3 regions of the Amycolatopsis tolypomycina genome follow, and region 2 is predicted to be linked to each of the others. Evidence: riboswitches for the same ligand, from Rfam matches in the RefSeq annotation. Region 2 holds a riboswitch; each other region holds the start of a gene.
What was found. Region 2 has a riboswitch for S-adenosylmethionine ahead of thrC (threonine synthase). Riboswitches for the same ligand answer to the same signal wherever they lie in the genome.
Positions count from the first base shown of each region.

Region 1: it holds a riboswitch for S-adenosylmethionine, as region 2 does, so the genes downstream of both, BLW76_RS43380 (methionine ABC transporter ATP-binding protein) here and thrC (threonine synthase) in region 2, are expected to answer to the same signal.
Region 3: it holds a riboswitch for S-adenosylmethionine, as region 2 does, so the genes downstream of both, BLW76_RS18315 (aminotransferase class V-fold PLP-dependent enzyme) here and thrC (threonine synthase) in region 2, are expected to answer to the same signal.

Region 1 is NZ_FNSO01000004.1:7,337,023-7,341,293, forward strand. Features, by position in the region: gene BLW76_RS43375 (4-(cytidine 5'-diphospho)-2-C-methyl-D-erythritol kinase) at 1-616, opposite strand, end outside; gene BLW76_RS43380 (methionine ABC transporter ATP-binding protein) at 748-1,761, opposite strand; SAM riboswitch class I at 1,971-2,061, opposite strand; gene rsmA (16S rRNA (adenine(1518)-N(6)/adenine(1519)-N(6))-dimethyltransferase RsmA) at 2,187-3,023, opposite strand; gene BLW76_RS43390 (resuscitation-promoting factor) at 3,108-4,271, opposite strand, start outside.
Region 2 is NZ_FNSO01000004.1:5,795,768-5,800,038, forward strand. Features, by position in the region: gene rpsT (30S ribosomal protein S20) at 1-110, shown strand, start outside; gene holA (DNA polymerase III subunit delta) at 370-1,350, opposite strand; SAM riboswitch class I at 1,497-1,630, shown strand; gene thrC (threonine synthase) at 1,644-2,909, shown strand; gene BLW76_RS36240 (ComEC/Rec2 family competence protein) at 2,910-4,271, opposite strand, start outside.
Region 3 is NZ_FNSO01000004.1:1,638,239-1,642,509, reverse strand. Features, by position in the region: gene lspA (signal peptidase II) at 1-248, opposite strand, end outside; gene BLW76_RS49170 (hypothetical protein) at 272-859, opposite strand; gene BLW76_RS18320 (hypothetical protein) at 864-1,283, opposite strand; gene BLW76_RS18315 (aminotransferase class V-fold PLP-dependent enzyme) at 1,300-2,634, opposite strand; SAM riboswitch class IV at 2,674-2,788, opposite strand; gene BLW76_RS18310 (M23 family metallopeptidase) at 2,879-3,523, opposite strand; gene BLW76_RS18305 (potassium/proton antiporter) at 3,606-4,271, opposite strand, start outside.

The sequences.
Region 1 (4,271 bases), 1.5 Mb from region 2:
CGATGCGGGGCGGGTTGCCCGCCGCGCGCAGGCGGTCGAGCTCGCCGAACACCTTCGGCGTCGACAGCCCTTCGGCGGCGAAGGCCAGCACCCAGTGGAACGTGTGCCGTGACAGCACCGGGACCAGCTGCTCGCCGCGGCCGGTGCCCAGCGCGGTGCCGCCGTAGAGCGCGAACGGGACGTCGCTGCCCAGGCCGGCCGCGATCTCGGCCAGCTCGTCGCGGGTGACGTCGAGACCCCACAGCGACGCGAGCCCGACCAGCGTCGCCGCCGCGTCGGCGCTGCCGCCCGCCATGCCGCCGGCGACCGGGATGCCCTTGCGCAGCACCACCCGGACCTTCGGCTCTTCGGTGCGCCCGACGTGCGAGGCCAGCGCTTCGACCGCGCGCCAGGCCAGGTTTTCGGGGCCGGTCGGGACCGTGCCCTCCCCCTCGCCGTAGACCTCGATGCCGGGCTCTTCGGTGACCGCGACGGTCACCTCGTCGGTCAGCGACAGCGCCTGGAACACGGTGACCAGCTCGTGGTAACCGTCTTCGCGCAGGTCGTCGACCGAAAGGTGCAGGTTGACCTTGGCCGGGACCCGGACGGTGACTGGGGGCGGAACTACGGCGAGCACCCGACCAGCCTACGTGCCCGCCAATGCGCCCCAATGTGGCGTTGGTTGCGTCCAACGCACCGAACGCCACATTGGGTGCGTCTGACGCACCGAACGCCACATTGGGGCGCTTGGGGCCAGGCCAGGCCGGGTCAGGCAGCCGCCACGCCCTGCGGGCCGCGCGCGGTGTGCGTGACGTGGCCGCCGCGCTCGGCGACCCAGGCCAGCGCCGCGTCGGCGCGCTCGCCGCGGACACCCAGGCGGAAGCGGCCGACCGGCGTGTCGCCGATGCGGGTCAGGCCGCCGCCGATGGTGGCGAACTCGACGTCGAAGCGGCCGGCGGCCTCGGGCAGCAGCGCGCCCACCGAGGCGAAGCCGACCAGCACGACGTCGGCCGAGCGGTCGTAGCGCGCCACCTGCGCGCGGGTGGTCTCGATGGCGGGCAGCAGCGCCTGCGCGGTGCGGCTGGCCGGGTTCGAGATCAGGTCGAGCACCGTGCCGCGCTCGACGACCGTGCCGTCCTCCAGCACCGCGACGTCGTCGCAGACCCGGCGGACCACGCCCGCGTCCGGCGTCGTGACGACGACCGTGGTGCCCAGCTCGGAACGCGCCCGGTCGAGCACGGCGAGCACCGCGCCGGCCTCCTCCGGGTCGACACCCGCGGTCGGGTCGTCGGCCAGCAGCACGGCCGGTGCCGCCGCCAGCGCCTTCGCGACCGCGACGCGGCGGAGCTGGCCGGCGGACAGCTCATCGGGCCGCTGCGCGGCGCGCTGGGTCAGGCCGACGAGGTCGAGCAGCGAGCCGACCCGGCTGCGGCGCTGCGGGCCGTCGACGCCGAGTTGCTCCAGCGGGGAGGCGATGTTGCCGGCGATGGTGCGCTCGGCGATCAGCTCCGGCTTCGTCGAGACGACGCCGAGCTGACGGCGGATTTCGCGGAGGCGGCGGCCGTCGAGGGTGCCGGTGTTGAGGCCGTCGAGCCGGACGACGCCGCGGTCGGGGCGCTCCTGCAGCGCGATGCAGCGGGCGAGGACGGACTTGCCGGACCCGGCGGGACCGACCACGCCGAACAGCGAGCCGGCCTGGACCTCGACGCTCACGTCGTGCAGGGCGATGACGGAGTTTCCGTTGGTGGCAAAGGTTTTGGACAGGTTTTCGACGGTGATCACGAAGGCTCCAGAAAACGGGGTGCGCGCAGCGCGCGGCACCCGGCCGCAAGCGAGTTCCGTCCTGTTCGGACGGTGCATGAAGAAGAGGTGGACCGGCTAGGACGAGCTCAGTGGGAGCGTCGACATGCGGTCACGGAGCGGCGGCCTTCGTCGACAACGCGACGCCTGGTCAGGAGCAGGGGGCGGGCTACCCTCTTCATCGAAAACGGCCTCCATCGGTCCTGGCGGTAGCACCTGCCCTGTGGAGGGTGGTTGCTGCGACTTCGGCGAGCCAGGTCTCTCAGTCGCTCGGGATGGACGTACTGAGTAAAACCGATCCCGAGGAGCGAACGCAAGCCTGTTGGCCCAGATCACACGAGTGGCGGTGTCCGAATGGCGGGATCACGGGCGGAGAGGGCGTATTTTCACGCTTCCACTGTGGATTGCTAACGGGCGGCGGCGATCCGGGCGAAGTCGTGCACGTTCAGCTGCTCACCACGGGTTCGGGGATCGATCCCGGCGGCCGTCAGGAGCTCGCCGGCGCGCTCGGCCGAGCCCGCCCAGCCCGCGAGCGCGGCCCGCAGCGTCTTCCTGCGTTGTGAGAAAGCGGCGTCGACCAGGCCGAAGAGCAGCTCCCGGTCTTCGGACGCCGTCGAGTCGCCGCGTTCGAACGCGACGAGCGCGGAATCGACGTTCGGCACCGGCCAGAACACCGAGCGTGGCACGGCGGCGACCTTGCGTGCGGTGCCGTACCAGGCGAGCTTGACGCTGGGCACGCCGTAGATCCGGCTGCCGGGGCCGGCGGCCATCCGGTCGGCCACCTCGGTCTGGACCATGACGAGGCCGGTCCGCAGCGACGGGATTTCGGCCAGCAGGTGCAGCACGACGGGCACGGCGACGTTGTAGGGCAGGTTGGCGACGAGAGCGGTCGGCTCGCCCAGTTCGGCGCGCGTGACGCGCAGGGCGTCGGCGCCGACGACGGTCAGCCGGTCCGCGGCTGCCGGGCCCCGCTCGGCGACCGTCTTGGGCAGCCGTTCGGCGAGCTTGGGGTCGATCTCGACGGCGACGACCCGCGCGCCCGTGTCGAGCAGCCCGAGCGTCAGCGACCCGAGCCCGGGCCCGACCTCGAGGACGACGTCGCCCTCGCCGACGTTCGCCAGCTCGACGATCCGCCGGACGGTGTTGGGATCGTGCACGAAGTTCTGCCCGAGCTTCTTGGTCGGCCGCACGTCGAGTTCGGCCGCCAGCCCGCGGATTTCGGCCGGTCCCAGCAGTTCAACCACCGGTGGAGCTTACCGATGCGGCATCCCGCACCCGCGAAACGGCCCCCACCTCGCGAAGAGGTGAGGGCCGGTTCGAAACCGCTGTCAGGCCTTCTTGCCGCAGACCGGCCAGGCGCTGTAGCCGCCGCGGGCGTCGCGGACCTTCTCCGCGATCGCGATCTGCTGGGCCTTGGTGGCCTGGCTGGGGAGTTCGGCGTACTGGTCGCCGCCGTAGGCGTCCCACGTGCGCTTGTCGAACTGGAGGCCGCCGTAGTAGCCGTTGCCCGTGTTGATGGACCAGTTGCCGCCCGACTCGCACTGCGCGATGCGGTCCCACGAGGACGAGTCGCCGATCGGCGGGTCGGCCGGCTTCTTGGTGCCGACGCGGGTGATCTTCGGCTTGGCCGGCGTGATGATCTTCTCGGAGATGCTCTCCCGGCCGACCTCTTTGCCGTTCTTCTGCGTGACCTTGTAGGTCACTTCCTTCTCGCCGGGCGTGCCGGGGTCGTCGACCTTGGTCTTGCCCTGCTCCAGGTCCGGGTCGTCGACGCGCTGCTCGGGCGGGTCGATCGTCTCCTTCTGGACGACCGTCGACACGCCGGTGCGGCTGATGTGCACCTCGGCGCCGTCGGTCAGCTTGACGTCCAGGCCACCCTCGGCGGCGTCCTCCGGGCCCAGGGTGAGCTTGTACTCGCCCAGGAACTCCTTCGTCGTGACCGCGGTGGTCTTCACCTGCTTCGGCGCGTTGCCGCCGTCGTACAGGGTGATGTTCTTCAGGGTCTTGATCTCGACGGTGGCGCCCTGCAGGGGCAGCTCGCCGTCCTTCGGCATGGACATCCACGTGCCGGGCTTGTCCATCTCGGCCATGCCGAGCTGGGTCAGCGCGTCGCCGAGGTGGGTCGCGCGGACCCAGGAGGTGCGCTCGGTGCCGTCGACGATCAGCTTCAGCTGACGGCCGCGCTCGAGCTTGATGACGCCGCCGTCGCCGACCTCCGCCTGCGGGGAGGGCGACAGGGAGTCGTGCTCGCCGACGGACAGGCCCGCGTCCTCGAGCACCTCGCCGACGGTGTCGCCGAAGGAGTGCACGGTCTGCTGGTGGCCGTCGACGTCGACGGTGATGCTCTTGTTCATCGCCAGCGCGGCCGCGCCGCCGCCGGCGACGCTGATCATGACGCTGAGGACGGCGCCCTTGAGGAACCGGCGCTTCCAGACCTTGGTCGTCTGGCGGAGGCCCTCGTCCAGAGCCGCACGACGCGCTTCGGGGGAAGC
Region 2 (4,271 bases):
AGCGCGACGCCGCCCAGAAGCTGGACAAGGCCGTCTCGAAGGGCGTCATCCACGCCAACCAGGCCGCCAACAAGAAGTCGGCGCTGGCCAAGCGCGTCAACGCGCTCTGACCTGCTTGATTTCTGGAAAGGCCCCGGCTTCGGCCGGGGCCTTTCTCGCGTCCGGGGGTGCGGCCTGGCGGGTGGTGGGGTGAGCGCGGCCACACGGAACCCGCGGGGCTCGGAGGGTCGCGGAGACCGGCGGTAGCCGGCACGGCCGGTCACGGTGGTCGGCGGCAGCCCGCGCCGTCGGGTGCAGGGCCGCAGGCTTGGCGCACCGGCTCGGCGAAGGTCAGCAGCGCCCACTGTTCCCGCTCTGCCCGCGCGTCGGTCAGCGGTCGCCCTTGGCGGCCGCCACCTCCAGGACCGCTCGCTCCAGTGCGTAGCCCGGGTCTGCCGCCACGCCCTTGACCTCGGCGTTCAGCCGTGCGACCACGCGCATCGCCGTCGCCAGGCCGTCGGGGTTCCAGCCGCGGGACTGGCCCTGTGCCTTGCGGATCTTCCAGGGCGGCATGCCGAGCTCGCCCGCCAGCTGGTTCGGATTGCCCCGGCCGGCGCCGGAGACCCGGGCGATCGTGCGGACCGCGTCGGCCAGTGCGTCGGCCACCAGGACGTGCGGGACGCCGAGCTGCATCGCCCAGCGCAGGGACTCCAGCGCCGCCGCCCGGTCGCCGCTGACCGCCTTCTCCGCGACCGCGAAGCCGGTCACGTCCGCGCGGCCGCGGTGGTAGCGGCGGACCGCGTCGGCGTCGACCGCGCCGCCCGTGTCCGCGACCAGCTGCGTCGCCGCCGAGGACAGTTCCCGCAGGTCGGAGCCCACCGCGTCGAGGAGGGCCGCGACGCCCGCCGGGTCGATCTTGCCGCCCACCCGGCGGACCTCGTGGCGCACGAACTGCTCCCGCTCGGCGGGCTTGGTCAGCTTCGGGCACTCCGTGACCTCGGCGCCGGCCTTCTTCAGCACCGCCGGGAGCGACTTGCCCGCCTTGCTGCGGCCGCCGCCGGTGTGCACGACGACGAGCACGACCCCGTCCGCCGGGTCCTTCAGGTAGGCCGCGACGGCGTCGGACAGCTCCTGCGAGATGTCCTGCGCCGACTCGAGGACGATCACCCGGCCTTCGCTGAACAGCGACGGGCTCACCAGTTCGGCCAGCTCGGGGGCTGTGAGATCGGACACCCGGACCCGCGTCAGCTCCGCCGTCGCGTCCGTCGCGCGGGCGGCGGCGAGCGTCTCGCGGACGGCCCGCTCGATCAGCAGTTCTTCCTCCCCCAGCACCAGGTGCAGCGGGGCCGGGGCGGTGGCTTGCGCGGTCACCCGGGAATCCTCTCACTTGCGCTTCCGTGCCCCCGCTCCGGTGATGTCGAGCGGGCACCGTGGCACGGCCCGCGCACGATGTCGTACGGTGTAGCCGAGGCAGCCGCCCCGGAACTTCCGGCGTGCGTGCACCGACAACCGAATACCGCTCATCCAGAGGGGCAGAGGGAACGGCCCGACGAAGCCCCGGCAACCGGCGTACAGCCCGTCATCCTGCAAACGCGGGATAGCTGACGACCACGGTGCCAATTCCGGCCCGCTTCGGCGGGGCAGATGAGGAAAGGAACCTCGCGATGACCGCCACCCTCGGCACGACCTCCACCACGAAGACCCCGGATCTGGGCCCGGCCGTCGAACTGGTGTCGAAGGAAGAGGGCCACCGGCAGCCGCTCGCTCCGGAATTCGTCTCCGCCGAAGACTTCTCGCCGCTCGAGGTCGCCTACGACTTCGGCCGCGTCCGCCGCGAAGACATCGAGGCCGGCCCCAAGAACATCTGGCGCTACAAGAAACTCCTTCCTGTTCCGTCCAACGTCGAAGAGATCCCGAACACCGAGCCGGGTGCGACGCGGCTGGTGCGCGCCGACCGCCTCGCCAAGGAACTCGGCCTCAAGCGCGTGTGGGTCAAGGACGACACCGGCAACCCGACGCACTCGTTCAAGGACCGCGTCGTCGCCGTCGCCCTGGCCGCGGCCCGCGAGTTCGGCTTCGAGGTGCTCGCGTGTCCGTCGACCGGCAACCTGGCCAACGCGACGGCCGCCGCGGCGGCCCGTGCCGGCTGGCGGTCGGTCGTGCTGATCCCGAAGACCCTCGAGCGCGCCAAGATCCTCACCACCGCGGTGTACGACGGCGACCTCCTCGCCATCGACGGCAACTACGACGACGTCAACCGCCTCGCCACCGAGCTCGCGGGTGAGCACCCGAAGTGGGCGTTCGTCAACGTGAACGTCCGGCCGTACTACTCGGAGGGCTCGAAGACGCTGGCCTTCGAGGTCGCCGAGCAGCTCGGCTGGCGCATCCCGCCGCAGATCGTCGTGCCGATCGCCTCCGGTTCGCAGCTGACCAAGGTGGACAAGGGTTTCCGCGAGCTGGGTCAGCTCGGTCTCGTGGACGCCAGCCCGTACAAGGTGTTCGGCGCGCAGGCCACCGGCTGCTCGCCGGTGTCGGCCGCGTTCCGCGAAGGCCACGACGTGGTCCAGCCGGTGAAGCCGGACACCATCGCCCGCTCGCTGGCGATCGGCAACCCGGCCGACGGCCCGTACGTGCTCGACATCGTCAACCGCACCGGCGGCGCGATCGAGGACGTCTCCGACGAAGAGGTCGTCGAGGGCATCCGCCTGCTGGCCCGCACCGAAGGCATCTTCACCGAGACGGCGGGCGGGGTCACCGTCGCCACGGCGAAGAAGCTGGTCGAGACGGGCAAGCTGGACCCGGACGCCGAGACCGTCCTGCTGATCACCGGCGACGGCCTCAAGACCCTCGACGCCATCGAGAACCACGTGGGCCCGAAGGCGACGCTGCCGCCGTCCGCGGCCGCGGTGAACGAGGCGCTCGGCTACTGATCACCGCCGGGGCGGGCCACGCGGCTCGCCCCGGCGAACGATCGCCGGGGCCGCCCGCTCGCCGACCACCGCGGTGTCGCCGTCCACGTCGGTCCGGGCGACCAGCGCGCCGAGCGCCCCCAGCGTGTCCATTGTGGACTTACTCGGGTGGCCGTACGTGTTCCCCGCACCCACGCTGACCAACGCCACCCGCGGAGCCACCGCCGCGAGGAACGAAGGCAGCGAGTAGCGGCTGCCGTGGTGGGGCACCTTCAACACCTCCGCCGTCAGATTTCCGATGTCGGCCAGCAGATCCGCCTGCGCGGCCAGTTCGACGTCGCCGGTCAGCAGGACCCGGCCCGCCGTGGTCTCCGCGCGGAGCACCACCGAGCTGTTGTTGATCGTCGTGCCGTCCTGTGGATCCGTCTGCCGCGCCGGGACGTACCGCGGGCCCAGGACGTCGAGCGCCAGGCCCGGCCAGCCGAGCCGCTCGCCCGGGTTGAGCTCTACCAACGGCACCGCCCGCCGGGCTGCCTCGGCGGCGACCTGGCGCCACGCCCACCCCGGTGACCGCCCGGGGCCGACGGCGATCGCGCCGACCGCGCGGCCGTCGAACACCGAGGTGAGGCCACCGATGTGGTCGGCGTGCAGGTGGCTCAGCACCAGCAGCGGGATCCGGTCGATCCCGAGCCGGTGCAGGCACTCGTCGACCGGGCCCGGCTCCGGTCCGGCGTCCACGACGACCGCCCGGCCCGGTTCGGCGGTCGCCAGCACGACCGCGTCGCCCTGGCCGACGTCGCACTCGACCATCGCCCAGTTCCGCGGCGGCCACGCCGGCGCCAGCACCCGGACCGGCACGAACACCAGCAGCGCACCGGCGACGACCGCCGCCATCAACACCCGCAGGCACCGATGCCGGGCCGCCAGCACCAGCACGCCCAGCACGGCCGCGGCGAGGAGCCCGCCCAGCCAGCCACCGGGCCAGGCGATGACCGCGCCCGGTGCCCGCGCGCCGTGCCGGGCGACCGTGATCAGCCACTCGGCCTCCGGGTCGGCCAGGTGCACCAGGACCTTCCCGGCGCCCGGCCACCACGGGCCGGTGACCGTCGCCAGCACACCAAGCACCGTCGCCGGGGCGACGACGGGCGCGGCGAGGACGTTGGTCAGCACCGAAACCAGGCTCACCGACCCCGCCATGCCGGCCAGCACCGGCGCCGTCACCAGGAAAGCCGCCAGCGGGACCGCCAAGCCCTCCGCGAACCCCGGCGGGATCCCGCGACGCACCAGCGCGCCGGCCCAGCGCGGCGCGAGCAGCACCAGGCCGCCGGTGGCGCACACCGACAGGGCGAACCCGAAGTCCGTGGCCATCGCGGGATCCGACAC
Region 3 (4,271 bases), 4.2 Mb from region 2:
CCGCCGAGGATCCGGACCGGCTCCTTGCCCTCCAGGTTGGCGACGACCAGGTTCTTCGTCACCAGGTCGATCGCCCAGAACACGACGGCGACCGCGAAGACCCAGCCGACCCGCCGCTTCGGCAGCAGCGGCTTCGCCGGGACCTCCGGGTTCTCGGGCGCGTCGGCCGCAGGATCGGCCGCGGTGTCGGGCACCGCTTCGGCGGGCGCGGCGGTGTCGGGTTCGGAGTGGCTGGGCTCGGTGCTCACCGCTCCATTGTCCACGGCGCTGGTCAGGCCGCGGCGGGCCCGTCCGGACGCGGCCGCAGGAGCACGGCGAACGCGGCCGCGAGCAGGACGCCCGCCCCGCCGAGCGCGCCCGCGGCCGGGGGCTCGAACAGCGTCGCGACCAGTGCGAACACCCCGGCGACGGTGGTCAGGAACCAGCTGCGCTCGTAGGCCGCCAGCACGAGGAGGCCCAGCGTCGCGAGCAGCGGGCCGCGGACGTCGCCGTCGAGCCGGAACTGGAGGGCGCCGGCCAGGTCGAGCAGCGGGACGGCGGCCAGCGCCCCGAGCGTGCCGAGGACGAACCGGCCCGGGCGCGGTGGCCGCAGCTGCCGCCAGTACCAGGCGGCGACGGCGAGGACCACGCAGGCGAGGCCGGCGAGCCAGCCGAGCGTCGCCGACGGCACGACGTCGTACGCGACGGCGATGGCGACCGAACGCTGCTCACTCGCCAGGCCGGTGCCGCTGAGCGCGTTGTCGGCGGCCCCGTTCAGCGTGCTCTTGTTGGGGGCGGGGACCAGTTCGACGGCCACCAGCACGAGCAGCGCGAACCCCAGCGCGGCCAACGGGAACCAGGACCTCCGCGGACTCCCCATCGGGTCAGGGTATCCGGGGCTTCTGCCGCAGCAGGGCGACGAAGGCGGCGGCCAGGAGGATAATGGCCGAGGCCAGCATGCCCGCCATGTCCGCCGAGAGCACCACGGCGACCAGGGCGAACGCGGCCGTCGTCACCAGGATGAACCGGCTGCGCTCGTACGCGGCGAGGACGAGCAGGCCGAGCGCGACCAGCCACGCGGGTCCGCTGGGCAAGGGATTCCCCGTCGTGTGGAAGTCGTCCAGGGGAAGCCACAGCGCGCGGCTGTACTCGGTGGTGCCGGGCGGGACAGCCGGCCGGAGCAGGAGGTTCGCGGCTTCGGCTTGGGCCTGGCTGCGGCGCGCCAGCAGTTGCACCGCAGCCAGGCCGATCTCGGCGAATCCCAGCAGTGCCAGCGGAAACCAGAAACGCGGCCCTCTCCCCATCCGCCCAGGCTAGCGCTCAGCAGAAGGGCGGCAGCTCCCGCGGGTCGCCGACCGGCGCCCAGCGGCCGTCCACCTTCGCGTACTCCCAGCGGGCGCCGCGCGCGACGATCTGGCGCAGGGCCAGGAGCACGCGGTCGACGTGCTCCTCCGTGCTGCCGAGGCCGAGGCTGACGCGGACCGCCTGCTGCCCGTCGCCGCCGGTGACGCCGATCAAGCGCTTGGCCGCGATGTGGGCGCAGAAGGCGCCGTCGCGGACGCCGATGCCGTACTCGGCCGACAGCACGGCGGCGAGCCAGCCGGGGTCGAAGCCGTCGACGACGAAGCTGACCGTGCCGACCCGGTCGACCGGCGCGTCGAACAGCCGCAGCTCGGCGCAGCCCGGGATGCTCTCGAGACCCTTGCGCAGCCGGGCGAGCAGGGCCTGCTCGTGGTCTTCGATCGCGGCCCAGTTCTCGCTCAGGGTCTCGCACGCGACGCCGAGCGCGTACACGCCGACGGTGTTGGGCGAGCCGGCTTCGTGGCGTTCCGGGCCGGTGTTCCAGACGACGGCGTCTTCGGTGACGAGCTTGGTCGCGCCGCCGCCGGCGAGGTACGGACGGGCGGCACGCAGCCAGTCGGCGCGGCCGATCAGCGCGCCGGCACCGAAGGGGGCGTAGAGCTTGTGGCCGGACAGGGCGACGTAGTCGACGTCCAAGTCCTTGATCGAGATCCGGCGGTGCGGGGCCAGCTGGGCGGCGTCGAGCGCGACGCGGGCGCCGTGTTTCCGCGCCACGGCGGCGATTTCCGCCACCGGGAGCAGCTCACCGGTCACATTGGACGCTCCGGTGACGACGACCAGCCGCGGTCCCTGCGGGGCGTCGGCGAGTGCTTCGTCCACAGCGGACACCGCGGCCAGCCGGGTGCGCGGGGTCGGGATCCGGCGCACGTTCGGCCCCTGCCACGGCAGGAGAGCGGCGTGGTGCTCGGTGTCGAAGACGACGACCGTGGTGTGCCGCGGCAGGCTGCGCGCGAGCAGGTTGAAGGAATCGGTGGTGTTGCGGGTGAAGACGACGGTGTCGGTCCGCCGCGCGCCGACGAAGCGGCGCAGGACGTCGCGGGTGCGCTCGTAGAGCTTGGTGGAGACCTGCGAGGCGAAGCCGGCGCCGCGGTGGACGCTGGCGTACCAGGGCAGGAACTCGTCGACCTTGGTGCGGACGGCGTCGAGACAGGGGGCGCTCGCGGCGTGGTCGAGGTTGGCGTAGCCGATGGTTTCCCCGGTCACCAGCGGCACTCGCAGCGCCGCGCCCGCGACGGCGGGGATGGCGTGGTTTCCGCGGGTTTCGAGCTGGGTGCGGTCGATGGCGAGAGTCATCGGGGTGCCTCCTCGGCGATCCGGGGGACCCCGGCGAGGGGCCCGCGCTTGCCCGTCGCACGGCGCGACCGGCCCGGTCTTCACCCGGGGCACCCCACCGCGGTTGGAGGGTTGCCGGCCAGCAAGCCGGGGCTTCGCGCTGGCACTCATGACCTGAGCCAGAAGGTAACCGAGAAGGCCGTCGCCGGCCAAGTCCCGCCTCACATTCTGAGACGGCGCTCACAGAGGGTGAGTGGCAGCGCGGTCAGCGGCTCGCGCGGAAGCGGCCCGGCAGCTGGACCACCACGCCCTCCGCGACGTGCGTCGCGGTGCCCGAGTACTGCTCCGACCCCGCCGCGAACCGCCAGGCGCCCAGGGTCTTGCCGTCGATCGGCTCGCCGAGGGCCGCCGCGACCGTCGTCGACAGGCGGGCGAACGCGACGCCGTCCCAGTCGCCCGCCGCCGCGTCCGGGAGCGTCCAGAGCGTGAAGTGCACGTGGGCGCCCGTGCTGCTGCCGCCGCACGGCAGCGCGTTCCCGGTCGAACCGAGGACCGCGCCGGCCTCGACCTGCTCACCGTCGGTGACGCGGATGCCCTCCAGGTGGTAGTAGCCCGTCCGCCACCCACCCGGGTGATCGAGGGTCACCCAGTCACCGCCCGCACAGTGCTGCAGGCGGACCGTGCCGGCCAGCGGCGCCCGGACCGTCCCGTCGGCGGGGCTGAAGTCGATGGCGTTCTTGACGCCGGTGCTGCCGTCGTCGGAGTGGACGCCCGCCGAGTAGACCTGCTGGCCGGCCGCGAACGGCAACGTCAGCTCCGGAAACGGCGCGGCGGACGCCGGGGTGGCGGCGAGCCCCACCGCCGAGATGACCGCAGCAGCCAGGCCCGCCATTCGCACCGAAACGTTCACCGCACGCACTCCTCCGGCAATGTTCACTCGAACGAGCGCACATTAAGCCAAAAGAGGGACTACAGGGAAGACTGTGTGTGAATTACCGGCCGGACTCGCCCTTCCACCGGGCCAGGCGCCCGGCCCGGTCGACCGCGCGCAACCGGCGTTCGACGGCGTCGCGGACGGCGCTCGTCGTGACGACCAGCAACTGGTCGTGCTCCTGCAGCCGGCTGGTCTTCTGCGGCGTGAAGCCCGCGCCGTCGCGGACGACCAGGCTGATCGTCGCCCCGATGGGCAGCCGCAGCTCGGACAGGTACACGCCGTGCAGCTTCGACCCCGGCTGGATGCGGACCTGCAGCAGTTCCGCGCCCAGTTCGTCCAGCGGCGCGGAGTCGACCTCGATCTCGTGCGCCTCGGACTTCTTGGCCAGCCCGAGCTTGCGCGCGAGCGGGCCGAGCGTCGCCCCCTGCACCAGCGTCAGCACGATGACCAGCACGAACACCGCGTCGACCAGCCGCTGCGCGCCCGGCAGGCCCTGCGACAGCGGGATCATGGCGAGCACGATCGGCACGGCACCGCGCAGCCCGGCCCACGACAGGAACGCCTGTTCCCGCCACGGCAGGCGGAACGGCAGCATCGACAGCACGACCGACAGCGGCCGCGCCAGCAGCAGCACGACGGCGCCCGCGACCAGGCCCGGCACGATCGCGTCGAGCAGCCGGCCCGGCGAGGCGAACAGGCCGAGCAGCACGAACAGCCCGATCTG